DNA from 4 places in the Paenibacillus sp. TSA_86.1 genome. Region 3 is predicted to be linked to each of the others. Evidence: predicted binding sites of a transcription regulator. Region 3 holds the regulator's gene; each other region holds the start of a gene.
What was found. Region 3 encodes Rex, which represses fermentation and respiration genes when NADH is low (regulators of the CRP and FNR family bind a similar motif). Its sites were predicted from a motif close to TTGTGAAATATTTCACAA; they were not measured.
Positions count from the first base shown of each region.

Region 1: a site for Rex is predicted at 1,883-1,900, ahead of nadA (quinolinate synthase NadA). Genes of this name have one in related genera too.
Region 2: a site for Rex is predicted at 1,415-1,432, ahead of pflB (formate C-acetyltransferase). Genes of this name have one in related genera too.
Region 4: a site for Rex is predicted at 1,557-1,574, ahead of ACUTVW_RS17615 (DoxX family membrane protein). Genes of this name have one in related genera too.

Region 1 is NZ_JBQZGE010000022.1:18,553-21,769, reverse strand. It holds gene ftsH (ATP-dependent zinc metalloprotease FtsH) at 1-1,672, shown strand, start outside; gene nadA (quinolinate synthase NadA) at 1,971-2,909, shown strand; gene nadB (L-aspartate oxidase) at 2,945-3,217, shown strand, end outside.
Region 2 is NZ_JBQZGE010000012.1:68,518-71,734, reverse strand. It holds gene pflB (formate C-acetyltransferase) at 1-1,331, opposite strand, end outside; gene ACUTVW_RS20075 (hypothetical protein) at 1,613-1,867, opposite strand; gene adhE (bifunctional acetaldehyde-CoA/alcohol dehydrogenase) at 2,151-3,217, opposite strand, start outside.
Region 3 is NZ_JBQZGE010000004.1:66,983-70,199, reverse strand. It holds gene ACUTVW_RS11595 (amidohydrolase) at 1-977, opposite strand, end outside; gene ACUTVW_RS11590 (redox-sensing transcriptional repressor Rex) at 961-1,617, opposite strand; gene dinG (ATP-dependent DNA helicase DinG) at 1,827-3,217, opposite strand, start outside.
Region 4 is NZ_JBQZGE010000009.1:47,405-50,621, forward strand. It holds gene ACUTVW_RS17605 (DODA-type extradiol aromatic ring-opening family dioxygenase) at 1-309, shown strand, start outside; gene ACUTVW_RS17610 (hypothetical protein) at 470-682, opposite strand; gene ACUTVW_RS17615 (DoxX family membrane protein) at 919-1,458, opposite strand; gene ACUTVW_RS17620 (DUF3048 domain-containing protein) at 1,805-2,875, shown strand.

The DNA of each region.
Region 1 (3,217 bases), on a different contig from region 3:
TTTGATCATTATGTTCCTGCTGTTCTTCTTCCTGTTTAATCAGGCTCAAGGCGGCGGCGGTAAAGTAATGAACTTTGGTAAAAGTCGTGCTCGTCTCTACAACGAAGAGAAGAAGCGGGTTACATTTGAAGATGTAGCAGGTGCTGACGAGGAGAAACAGGAACTTGTTGAAGTCGTCGACTTCCTCAAGGACCCTCGGAAGTTCGCAGCCGTTGGTGCACGTATTCCGAAGGGCGTATTGCTTGTAGGTCCTCCGGGTACAGGTAAAACATTGCTCGCTCGTGCCGTAGCCGGTGAAGCGGGAGTTCCATTCTTCAGCATTTCCGGTTCTGACTTCGTCGAAATGTTTGTCGGTGTCGGTGCGTCACGTGTCCGTGACTTGTTCGAAAATGCGAAGAAAAATGCACCTTGTATCATCTTTATTGACGAGATTGATGCAGTGGGACGTCAGCGTGGTGCTGGTCTTGGTGGAGGTCACGATGAACGTGAACAAACCCTCAACCAGTTACTCGTTGAAATGGACGGATTCGGCGCAAACGAAGGTATTATCATCGTTGCCGCAACGAACCGTGCAGATATTCTGGACCCTGCGTTACTGCGTCCAGGACGTTTTGACCGTCAAATCACAGTAGACCGTCCAGATGTTAGAGGTCGTGAAGCTGTTCTGAAAGTACACTCTCGTAACAAACCACTCACGAAAGATGTGAGACTGGACATTATTGCGAAGCGTACAACAGGTTTCTCTGGCGCAGATCTGGAAAACTTGCTGAATGAAGCAGCATTGCTTGCAGCTCGTCGCAACAGAAAAGATATTTCCATGCGTGAAGTGGATGAGGCGATTGACCGCGTTATTGTTGGTACGGAGAAGAAAAGCCGTGTCATCAGTGATCGTGAGAAACGTATCGTCGCATATCACGAAGCAGGTCATACCATTGTAGGATACTTCCTGGAACATGCTGATATGGTACATAAAGTGACCATCATTCCGCGCGGTCGTGCGGGTGGATATGTAATCATGTTGCCAAAAGAAGATCGCATGCTCGTTACCAAACAGGAGTTGCTGGACAAAATAACGGGACTCCTTGGGGGTCGCGTGGCAGAGGAATTGTTTATCGGTGAGATTGGTACCGGTGCATACAGTGACTTCCAGCAAGCGACAAGTATCGTGCGCAGCATGGTTATGGAATACGGTATGAGTGAGAAACTGGGTCCAATGCAATTCGGAAGTTCGCAAGGACAGGTATTCCTTGGACGGGATATCGGTCATGAACAGAATTACTCGGATTCCATCGCATATGAGATCGACCAAGAGATGCAGCGTTTCATTAACGACTGTTATGAGAAGTGTAAAGCTCTCCTTACCAAACATACGAGAGAGATGCATCTGATCGCTGAAACATTGCTTGAGGTAGAAACATTGGAAATGGATCAGATCAAGCAATTGATCGAAACAGGTTCCCTTACACCTAAAGCAGAAGACGACAATTCAGGAGAAGGCACACCAAATGAAGGCGGCGAGCCAATCATTGATAATATCGGTGATGTTCGCGTACGCATTCAGGGCAAAGATGAAACTTCTGAGCCACCGGTTGGAGATATTCCGAATGAAACTCCTGACCTGGATAAGGGTAGCAATGATCCGAATGATGGTGGCACGAAGCCGACATCATAATAGGTAACATTGTCCGGTAATGCTACCGGAATGATAAGGGAGCCCTTGTGGCTCTCTTTTTTTTGTAACAATTATTCATTTGCAGGAGAAACAGATAATCGAGAGCTAGATGGCGAACCGGACAGTATAAGAGTGATACGGCGGGATATCCTGCCCTTTTTCATTTATTGACAGAGTCGTGAACGTTGTGTACATTAGTTGTTAAACCGCTTGTGATTCGTTTCACCAGCGAACATAACGACATAGGTTAGCCCATGAAACAGCGATTGACGCTGTCCCGATAAGGAGAGGATCACAGGTGGAAGCTCTGGCTTTAGAGCGCAAGGCTGAGATGAATCGTGAGCTGCGTGAGCGGCTGATGGAACTCAAGAAGGAACGCAATGCCATTATTCTTGCTCATTACTATCAACGTGACGAGGTACAGGAAGTCGCAGATTTCCGTGGGGACTCTTTCCTACTGGCCCAGAAAGCAGCTCAGACAGATGCAGATGTCATCGTATTCTGTGGTGTTCATTTTATGGGTGAAAGCGCTAAAATTCTGGCTCCGAACAAAACGGTGCTCATTCCTGATGAACGTGCAGGCTGTCCGATGGCGGATATGGTGAACGTGGACGGATTACGTAAACTCAAGGCACAGCATCCCAATGCTAAAGTTGTCACATACATTAATTCCTCGGCTGAGATCAAAGCAGAAACGGATATTTGCTGTACATCCGCTAACGCTGTTCGTGTAATCCAGTCTGTGGACTCCGATGAGATCATCTGGGTACCGGATAAAAATCTGGGGCATTATGTGCAGCAGCATACAGACAAAAAGATGATTATTTGGGAAGGTTACTGTAACACGCATGATATGCTGACCGTCAAAGATGTCGTTGAAATGAAGGCTAAATATCCGAATGCTGAGTTTGTGGTGCACCCGGAGTGTCGTCCTGAGGTTGTGGAGATGGGTGACTTTGTAGGTAGCACGACAGCGATCCTGGAGTATTGCAAGAAATCAACAACCAAGCAATTCATTGTAGGTACTGAAGATGGCACAGGATATCAGCTGCGTCTTGACAGCCCGGATAAACAATTCCATTTTGCAACCAAGTTCCTGGTATGTCCCAACATGAAGGTCAACAACCTGAAAAAGCTGGTTAAATGTCTGGAAACGATGAAACCGCAGATTTATGTCCCACCGGCTGTTGCTGAACAAGCCAGAGAATCACTAGAGCGTATGTTACTGGTGAAGTAATATACGTTACTCTTGCTCCGAGACAGGTGAATAAGATGATATCGCAATATATTTATGATTTTGATCTCTCTGCGCTGCCGATGGTGGAGACAGATGTACTGGTCATCGGTTCAGGCATTGCCGGTCTGTTCACGGCCATTAAGGCCAGTGAGCAGCATCGTGTACTGATGATTACGAAGAAGTCTTTGCTTGAGAGTAACACCAGATATGCGCAGGGGGGAATTGCGGCTGTTATCGCTGAAGATGATTCGCCTGCATACCACTTGCAGGACACTCTTGTTGCCGGAGCAGGCTTGTGCCGATCCGAG
Region 2 (3,217 bases), on a different contig from region 3:
ATTGCATAGAGCAATGCTTTTGCCAAGTTGGCACGTGCGCCGAAGAACTGCATTTGTTTACCGATCTTCATTGCAGATACACAGCAGGCAATACCATAGTCATCGCCGTAAATCGGACGCATCAGATCATCGTTCTCATACTGGATGGAGCTGGTTTCAATCGATACTTTACTGCAATAATCTTTAAAGGCTTCAGGCAGCTTCGTGGACCACAGTACAGTCAAGTTTGGTTCCGGTGCAGGTCCCAAGTTGTGCAGTGTGTGAAGGAAACGGAAGCTGTTTTTGGTTACGCGTGTTTCACCGTTAACGGACATTCCTCCGATGGATTCAGTTACCCACGTTGGGTCACCACTGAACAATTCGTTGTAATCCGGCGTACGCAGGAATTTGACAATCCGTAGTTTCATAACAAAGTGGTCAACCAGTTCTTGAGCCTGTTCTTCTGTCAGGATGCCTTCTTGCAAATCACGCTCAATGTAAATATCCAGGAATGAAGACACACGTCCAAGGGACATCGCAGCACCGTTCTGTTCTTTGATTGCTGCAAGGTAGCCGAAGTACAACCATTGGAATGCTTCTTTGGCCGTTGTTGCTGGCAATGAAATATCGAAACCGTGCATCTCACCCAGTTGTTTTAATTCTTGCAGTGCCCGAATCTGCTCGGACAACTCTTCGCGCAGACGAATGACATCTTCATCAATCACGTCTACTTCCAGTGCATTGAGTTCACCCTTTTTGTTGCGAATCAGGAAGTCTACCCCATACAGAGCAACCCGGCGATAGTCACCGATGATCCGCCCACGACCGTAAGCATCCGGCAGACCTGTGATAATACCTGCTTTACGTGCTGCACGCATATCGGAAGTGTAAGCATCGAATACACCTTGGTTATGCGTCTTACGAATGTTTGTAAATATATCAATGACACCTTGAGGCATTTCGAAACCATATGCTTCACAAGCATCAATCATCATGCGAATTCCGCCGAATGGTTGAATGGAACGTTTGAATGGAGCGTCTGTTTGTACCCCGACAATCTGCTCTTTGCTTTGATCCAAATAACCCGGTTGATGGGAAGTAATGGTCGCTGGCGTATTCACATCAACGTCAAGCACGCCACCGTTATCCCGTTCTTTTTTGGTCAGATCAGATACAATATCCCATAATTCTTTGGTATTTTGGGTTGCATCTGCAAGGAAAGCCTCGTCGCCATAGTACGGGGAAAGGTTATGTTCCAGAAAATCATTCACATTAACCGTCTTGGTCCATGTTCCTTTGGTAAAGTTTCTCCAGCCTGTTTGTTGTTTGACATCTTTTTCGATCACCGACATCGTAATCCCTCCGCTATTTTGGATTTCTGGACACATTATATTGTTGCAATAGACGTATCATCGTGTGTCCAAAGCCGCGATTTATGTGAATTGTTTCACATGATCCGGAACACGTTCTCTCTACTCGGGGACCGGAACCGCGGAATGAATGTTTTTCTTATATTTTCAGTATACGTTGAGCGAGTCACACCATCTGTGATTTTTGTCACAAACTTTGGATGTTGTCTTATTGCACGATACGAGGGTTGTTCACACTTGACCACTCCGCGGGCAGAACAACTTCAAATCGCCGTTATCCCCGGATTTTTTCGATTCACTTTTCCAAAGTGAAAATCCGGTGATAAATGCGAACGCTCCGCTTCTTCCGTCTGTCCTGCCCGCTCCGTTATCGTGTGAACCTCTATTGCGCAAACAGCCACCGTCCCCTTTGTTCCTACCGTTTTGGGGAACCATTGCTGCGCTACGCCCGGAGCAACCAAGGGCTTGAGATAGGTTCCTGAAAAACGGACGCTTCGCTTCTCCGTTTTTCTGCCCACTCTGCTGAGTACACTGCACTTTAAAGTTTGTACTGTCTCGGCAGGCTTGTTACTCCGTTACACTTGAAGTGGACAAGTGCTGAAAAGAGGTTCCTGAAAAACGGGCGCTTCGCCTCTCCGTTTTTCTGCCCGTTACTCACTTCCTCTCTTTCTCACCTCCTTTCCTCACGCTGTTCTTTCCTTCGGCTATGCAACTATACGGCAATCGGGGCTCCCCAATGTGGGGAACCCCTGAATCTATTGCCTCAACCTGATATGGTTTATTTATTATTTATGCTGCTTGTTATTCAAACTTGCCGTAGAAAGCGTTGCGGTACACATCGGCCAGCTCTGTTACCAGCGGTAGTTTTGGATTCGCTGTTGTACATTGGTCTTCGAAGGCACGGTCTGCCAAGTAGTCTACACGTGATTCGAAATCTTTCGCGTCAAATCCGATTTCCTGGAATGATTCTTCGATGCCCAGTTTTTTGTTGAGATCCCGAATGGCTTTGATTAAGCTATTCACGCCTTCTTCCGTTGTACGTGCTGGTAATCCGAGAATGCGAGCAATTTCGGCGTACCGCTCATCCGCTACAAAGTGCGAATATTTCGGGAACGATGCAAATTTCGTCGGTTTTTTCGCGTTGTAACGAATGACGTGTGGCAACAGAATGGCATTGGTGCGTCCATGTGCAGTATGGTACTGACCGCCCCATTTGTGCGCCAAGCTATGGTTAATGCCCAGGAATGCGTTGGCAAAGGCCATCCCGGCAATCGTAGAAGCATTATGCATTTTCTCACGTGCCAGTTTATCGCCTTGCAGTGACGATTGCTCCAGGTATTGGAACACCAGTTGGATCGCTTTAATTGCCAGACCATCGGTGTAGTCGTTCGCCATGACGGATACATATGCTTCAATTGCGTGAGTCAATACGTCCATACCGGTATCCGCTACTGCCGTTTTTGGTAAACTGTATACAAACTCGGGGTCAACAATGGCTACGTCTGGTGTCAATTCATAGTCAGCCAGTGGATATTTCGTATTGCCATGCTCTTTATCCGTAATTACCGCAAACGATGTGACTTCAGAACCTGTACCGGATGTTGTCGGGATGGCTACGAATTTCGCTTTGACCCCAAGTTTTGGATATTTGTAGATCCGTTTACGAATATCCATGAATTTTTGTTTCAAGTTGTTAAAATCGGTGTCTGGATATTCATAGAACAACCACATCGCTTTGGCAGCATCCATTGGTGATCCGCCGCCGAGTGCGATAATACAGTCTGGCTGGAAGCGTTCCATCATCGCTTTACCTCGGTCTACTGTTGTTGTTGATGGATCTGGCTCAACTTCAGAGAATACTTCAATAG
Region 3 (3,217 bases):
TTATGAATTAAAGCTGCAAGTCTCATTTCCTCAAACATATCCAGATTGTTATTGCTTGCCGGTCCGTCTGTTCCCAGAGAGACGGTAACTCCTGCTTTCAACAAAGCAGGAACACGGGCTACACCTGATGCAAGCTTCAAATTACTACCCGGATTATGAGATACAGCGACATCGTGACGTGCCAAGATCTCGATCTCTTCATCGTTCAGATGCACAGCATGCGCTACGAGTGAAGGACGTGAGAAAAATCCATGTTTCTCCAGATGCGCTACAGGACGCAGGCCGTAATCGGTCACATTCTGCTCCACTTCACGTAAGGTCTCAGACATATGAGTGTGAAGTGGCAAATTTAAATCGTGTGCAACCTGTACAAGCTTCTCTATGTAATCTGAAGGGCATGTGTAAGGTGCGTGCGGGGAGATCACGGTTGTGATGCGTCCATCCGCTTGTCCATTCCATTCACGTGCAAATGCAGCCGACTCTTCCAGCTTACGCATCTGCTCTTCTTCGGAGCAAAGTCCAATTACGCCGCGAGCCAGCGCCGCTCTTGCCCCGGACTGTTCAACGACTTTAGCTACCTGATCCATGTGGTCATACATATCCAGAAAAGCGGTTGTTCCGCCTTTCAGCATTTCAAGCACGGAAAGGGATGCTCCCCAATAGACGTCTTCCGAAGTCATCTTCGCTTCCATTGGCCACATTTTTTCTTGTAGCCATACTTGCAGTGCCAGATCATCTCCATGACCCCGGAGCAGTGACATGGCCGCATGACCATGCGTATTGATCAGACCCGGCAGGAAGAGCAATCCTTTTCCATCCACTTTGGTCAGGTTCTCGTCTCCATCCGGCAGCGTCTCACCAATATGCACAATCTTGTCGTTCTCAACGACCATATACCCCTGAACCACATTCCAGTCTGCACCTTCATTTACAGCGAATTTACCATTCTGAATCACCCATCTATTCGTTGTTGTCATCGTGCTCTTCTTCCTTTCCGTTTTCCAAGTAATAAGCCAAACTGAGCAAATCGGTCGTAAAATCAGCGTGATGAATGCGAACATGCGAAGGTGTTTTTAGAATCGTCGGTGCAAAATTCAAAATGGCCTCAATTCCCGAGTCAATCAGCTGGTCAGCAACGTTCTGCGCTTCTATGTCCGGCACTGTAATGATACCGATGCGAATGTTATCTTTCTGTACAGCTTCCGCGAGCTCCTCCATCGGTTGCACCGTCAGACTGTTAATTTTGCTGCCGATCTTCGGTCCAAAGGCATCAAAAATAGCGACAATCTTCATATTGTCCTTCAGATATGCATTGTAGTTGGATAATGCTTGTCCGAGATTACCGGCTCCCACCAGAGCCACGTTAATTTGCTGATCGATTTTTAGAATGTGACGAATCTTCTCTATCAAGTAAGAGACGTCATACCCGATCCCTTTGCGGCCAAAATCTCCGAAATAAGCCAAATCTTTGCGAATCTGAGCCGGGTTCAGATCCAGCCGCTGTCCAAGCTCCTGCGAGGAAACCGTTGTCACCTCACGCTGAACCAACTCGTTCAAATAACGTAAATATACAGGCAGACGCCGCACTACCGCTTCTGAAATTTTATCCGATTTCATTCTTGCTCCCCCTTACCATTGCCACGATAAAATAGAATAAATATTGAAAAGATGAGCATTCTGTATACATGCAAAATCCATGCATCACTCCTCATACAGAATGCCCGTATTGTTAGGATTATAAGTTCATATATGCGCTGCCTTTTCGAAGTCTCCTTCGAGTTTAACGCCATGGTGAAGTACAATGCAACGTTATAGCTTACAAATCGTTAATTTTGCTTCCCCGCAGGTCGATCCAGCCATTCAGCGATGCGCGGAACCATCTGTTCAGTAAGCATATGCTCCATTTTGGGTCCCGGCAGTGAATACAGGAAGTACTTGCCGTAATAAGCCTCAATCACTCGTGTATCATACACAATGACGATACCGCGATCCTTCCCCGTTCGAACAAGCCGGCCGAATCCTTGCTTGAAGCGAATGACCGCCTGTGGCACAGAAAGTTTCATAAACGGATTCTTCTTCTGTTCTTGCAGCAACTCACTCTTCGCTTCCAGAAGCGGATGGTTAGGCGGCTGGAAAGGCAGTCTCACAATCGCAAGACAGGTCAGCGCTTCGCCCGGAATATCCACACCTTCCCAAAAACTGCTCGTACCCAGCAGAACGGCAGCTTTGGCATCCTGGAATCGGCGGGTCAGCTTGGAGCGATTGCCGCTGTCCACACCCTGGCCCAGGAGTGAGATGTCATTACCGGACAAGGCCTCCTTCAAGGGTTCGTACACCTGGCGAAGCATTTTATAGGAAGTAAACAGCACCATCATGCGCCCTCGTGTTGCAATGGCCGTCTCGGCAAGAGACTGCACCAGCATCTGTACAAAGTGTGCATCTCCTACACTGCCTTTCAGACTTGGAAAATCACGCGGGATCACCAGCAATGCCTGTTCCCGATAATTAAACGGAGAAGGCAGCATCGAAGTCAGAAGCCGATTATTATCCGCAGCCTCTTGCAAGCCCAGCTGCTCAATCATGAACTGGAATGACTTATCAACCGACAGCGTAGCCGATGTAAGTACAACGCTTTTCTTTTTATCAAAAAACATCTCCTTCAGTTGTGCACTTACATCTACCGGAACAGCATACAACTGAAGGGACTTACTGCGGAACTGACCGCTCGCCTCCATCCAGTACACCGTCTTGGCGTCATCCATACGCATGAAGAACCTTAAATTCTCCTTCATCGTCGTCAGATCTTTCAAAAGTCCGGTGATATCCGTAATCAGACTGTCGGACTGATAATCGTCCTGATCTTCTTTCACTTCCAGCAACAGCTTGTCACCTTTGCGTACCAAATCACCCAAAGTCACATAAATCTGGTTCTCCAGTTCCTGTAGATCCTGCCATTTCGCAGGTTTCTGTGAAGCTTTGATCCGTAGCGAGAATTGTCCCGTTTCTCCTGGAGAAGCGTCACTCCGTTCGGGCAACAGACTAAACAGAGCATCGCTCAGCCGATCCCACATTTCCTTGACCTCAACGGCAAGCGGAAACATCTGATCCACCATAGAACCCCACTGTACCGCATTTTCATGCCCGGACAGCTGGGAGCGAAGCATCGGCAGTTGACCGTTGCGGCTGTCTTTAAACAAACGTGTCAGTGTGTGTACGA
Region 4 (3,217 bases), on a different contig from region 3:
GGTAGTGGGGGAACGGTGCATAATCTGAGAATGCTGGCACAGGATGACGAGCCCCAGGATTGGGCCGTAGAGTTCGATGACTGGCTCGCTGAGCGTCTGCAACAGTGGCATACCAGAGAATTGTTTCTGTATGAAAAAAAAGCTCCTCATGCTCGGACGGCAGTTCCGTCCTATGGTATGGAACATCTGGCACCATTGTTCTACGCGATGGGCACAGCGGATATGTCTCGCACAGCGAAGCGCTTGTTTCAATCGTATGCTTGCGGCACATTAAGTTTGAATTGCTGGCAGTTTGGTGGCGACATATAACTTGGAGCAGATAAGAACAGATACGTCTGATTCAGATGGCGCAAGTCATTCATGGTCAAATGAAATGAAGAATACAGTAATATGATTTTAAATAAGCAAAAAGGTTCCTGCGGTCAGCTGGCTGACTGCGTGGAACCTTTTTTTAGTGTTCATGACAGGACTATTTGCGAAGTTCGAATAACTCACATTCGGTACGTGAATGGTAGGCCAGTTCACTGACACTGGACTGAACAACAACGGTTTTCTCGTCAAAACGAATGATAATGCCGCCAGAGTCGATCTGGTGATTATCTTTGAATACCCTGATTTTATGTTTTAAGGTCATGGCTTCCTGGAAATCGGCATCAGTTTCGAGACGGCGCTGCGTAGGCATAGGGATACTCCTTCTGTTCTGTTGACTTTATAACCATCATAATATGGGATTCTACTAGTGAGCAAGTGTAGAGCCTTGGATGCACAATGGGTTGAAGACGGCAGTGGCTGGGAATAAGAGCAGATGATTGTAGGTTGTGGTTGTCAGGTTCTGAACAAACGAATGAAAATAATGCAATAAAAAGCCCTGCTTCAAGGGGAGGAAGCGGGGCCGAATATCTTATATACTTTTAATGATTAAGCTGTTTTTTTAGTGGGTGTGATGGTTGGCGTGTCTGTTGGCTGAATGCTTCTGTCCTTATTGAACAATCCGCGAAGGTAAGGCAGCACCCAATGATCCAGACCGATTTTACCAGCATTTGCACCAGCGACAACGATGAAGATTTGGAGCAGAACCAGTTGAGCATTCGTGCTTACTGTACCCGAGAAGAGGAACGCGAAGTTCATGACCATCGCCATCAGTGCTGCAACTGTTGTGAAGCATCCAAGGAGGAGTCCCAAACCTACCAGGAATTCACCGAGCGGGATCACGAAGTCGAATAATCCGGCATTCGGAATGGCGAATTTCTCAAGAAACGTTGCCCACCAAGCTTGAACGGCTGGATGATCGCCTGTTGCTTTTTCAAGTGCTCCTGCAAGGAAACCTCCTGCTTGGAATCCGCCAGTCAATTTGCTCCATCCGTGAGTCATCCAGTCATAACCGATATACACCCGAAGTACTGTCAAAATCCACATTGCCACTTTGTTTTCTCTAAGCCATTGATTGAAGCTAAACATATAAACCACTCCTTTTATGGAATCTAGTGTGTGTTGTTTTTGTTTTTCTAAGTGATCACCTTTGATGTCTTTATTGTATAGTCCGATGATGCTTTTGTTTGTGATTAAAATCACAATCTAGTTCAAATTTTAAGTAAGGTTTAAGAAGTTCACATTTAGGACATATTTATTTGCTCATTTCATGATTCAAAAGTGATTTTTGAGCAGAGACAAGGCTTACTAGGCGCAGACAAAACGGAAGTGTTGTGATTAAATGGAAAGAAATACGAGAGATGGTTGTCTGTATGAGAGAAATATCACATGACAAACAGATGAGAGTCAGCCAAATCATTCAGGAGGTCCTATATTGAAGTCTTTTTTTTGGAGCAAAGCCGTATCGGCAGCATCAATCTGCTTTCTTGCCATGAGTCTTGCTGCTTGCCAGAACAAAGAGGTCGCCCAAATTCCCCAGCCGGAGCCCACACCTGCGCCCGTTCAAGAAGAGAAGCCTGTGGAGGAACCTGTTAATTCTGGCTTTACGGCCCCTTTCACGGGACTAGCCGTGGAGAAAGCGTCTACGCAGCGGCCGCTGGCAGTGATGATCAATAATGCTCCAGCAGCACGTCCCCAATCGGGGTTGAGTGCAGCGGACATTATTATTGAGGTGCTTGCCGAAGGCGGCATTACTCGTTTCATTGCCATTTTCCAGAGTGAAGGGGGAGCAGAGACGGTTGGCCCTATACGCAGCATTCGCCCGTACCTTATCGAACTGGGTGAAAGTTATGATGGGCTGCTTATTCATGCCGGAGGTAGTCCGGAAGCCTATTCGATTTTACAAAAACAGCGTAAACAGCATATGGATGAAATTTCGAATGGCGGGCCTTACTTCTGGCGTTCCAAAGACCGTAAAGCTCCTCACAATCTATATACCTCTGTGGACAAGCTCAGAGAAGGAGCAGGCAAGAAGGGGTACAGTCATGAATTCCAATCTCCTGTGTACAAGTATGACGAGGCAGGAGCCACGTCTACGGGGGAGAACGCCAAGCGGTTTGAAATCCATTATTTATTAAATAGTTATAAAGTAACGTATGATTATGATGAAGTTAGCGGACGATATATGAGATTGGTGAATGGGAAGCCAGACAAGGATAAAGATAACGGTAATCAGCTTGGTGCAGCGAATATTATTGTTGCAGGGGCAGACCATAAGGTGCTCGACGAAGTAGGCAGAATATCTGTCAATCTGGATTATGGCGGTGAGGCAATGTTGTTTCAGAAGGGCAAGATGATTCGCGGGCAATGGGTTAGAAAAAAAGGGGATATTATTCGTTTTGTGAAGGATGGACGTGAAATGAATCTTGTACCGGGAAAAACCTTTATTAACATCGTACCCAACCATCCACAATTTACGGATCATGTGAAGCTGGCAGAGCAATAACAGACAATAGACAAATATCAGAACAGTCGGATGAATCATCTGTGCAGGATGAAATGAAAGAAATCGCTGAAAATAATGATGGAATGTTGACGATGTGTTGTCGTAAAGTGGCGCTTTTTATAAAAAATTGCTTTGGGTTATGTGTCGACTTTTGTGCAATTTTGTAAACGCAGTGTAAAATCCGAGTCTGATTTTGCCATAATTCCAAATAATTACGATTCATTTCAGGTTAATATGAGAAGAATATAAAAAAGGATCACAGCTTTTGTACAAACCATGAAACAAATATGATAAGATATCAAAGGTTGTCATTTCATGTTTCATCGGTTATCGGCGCAATTT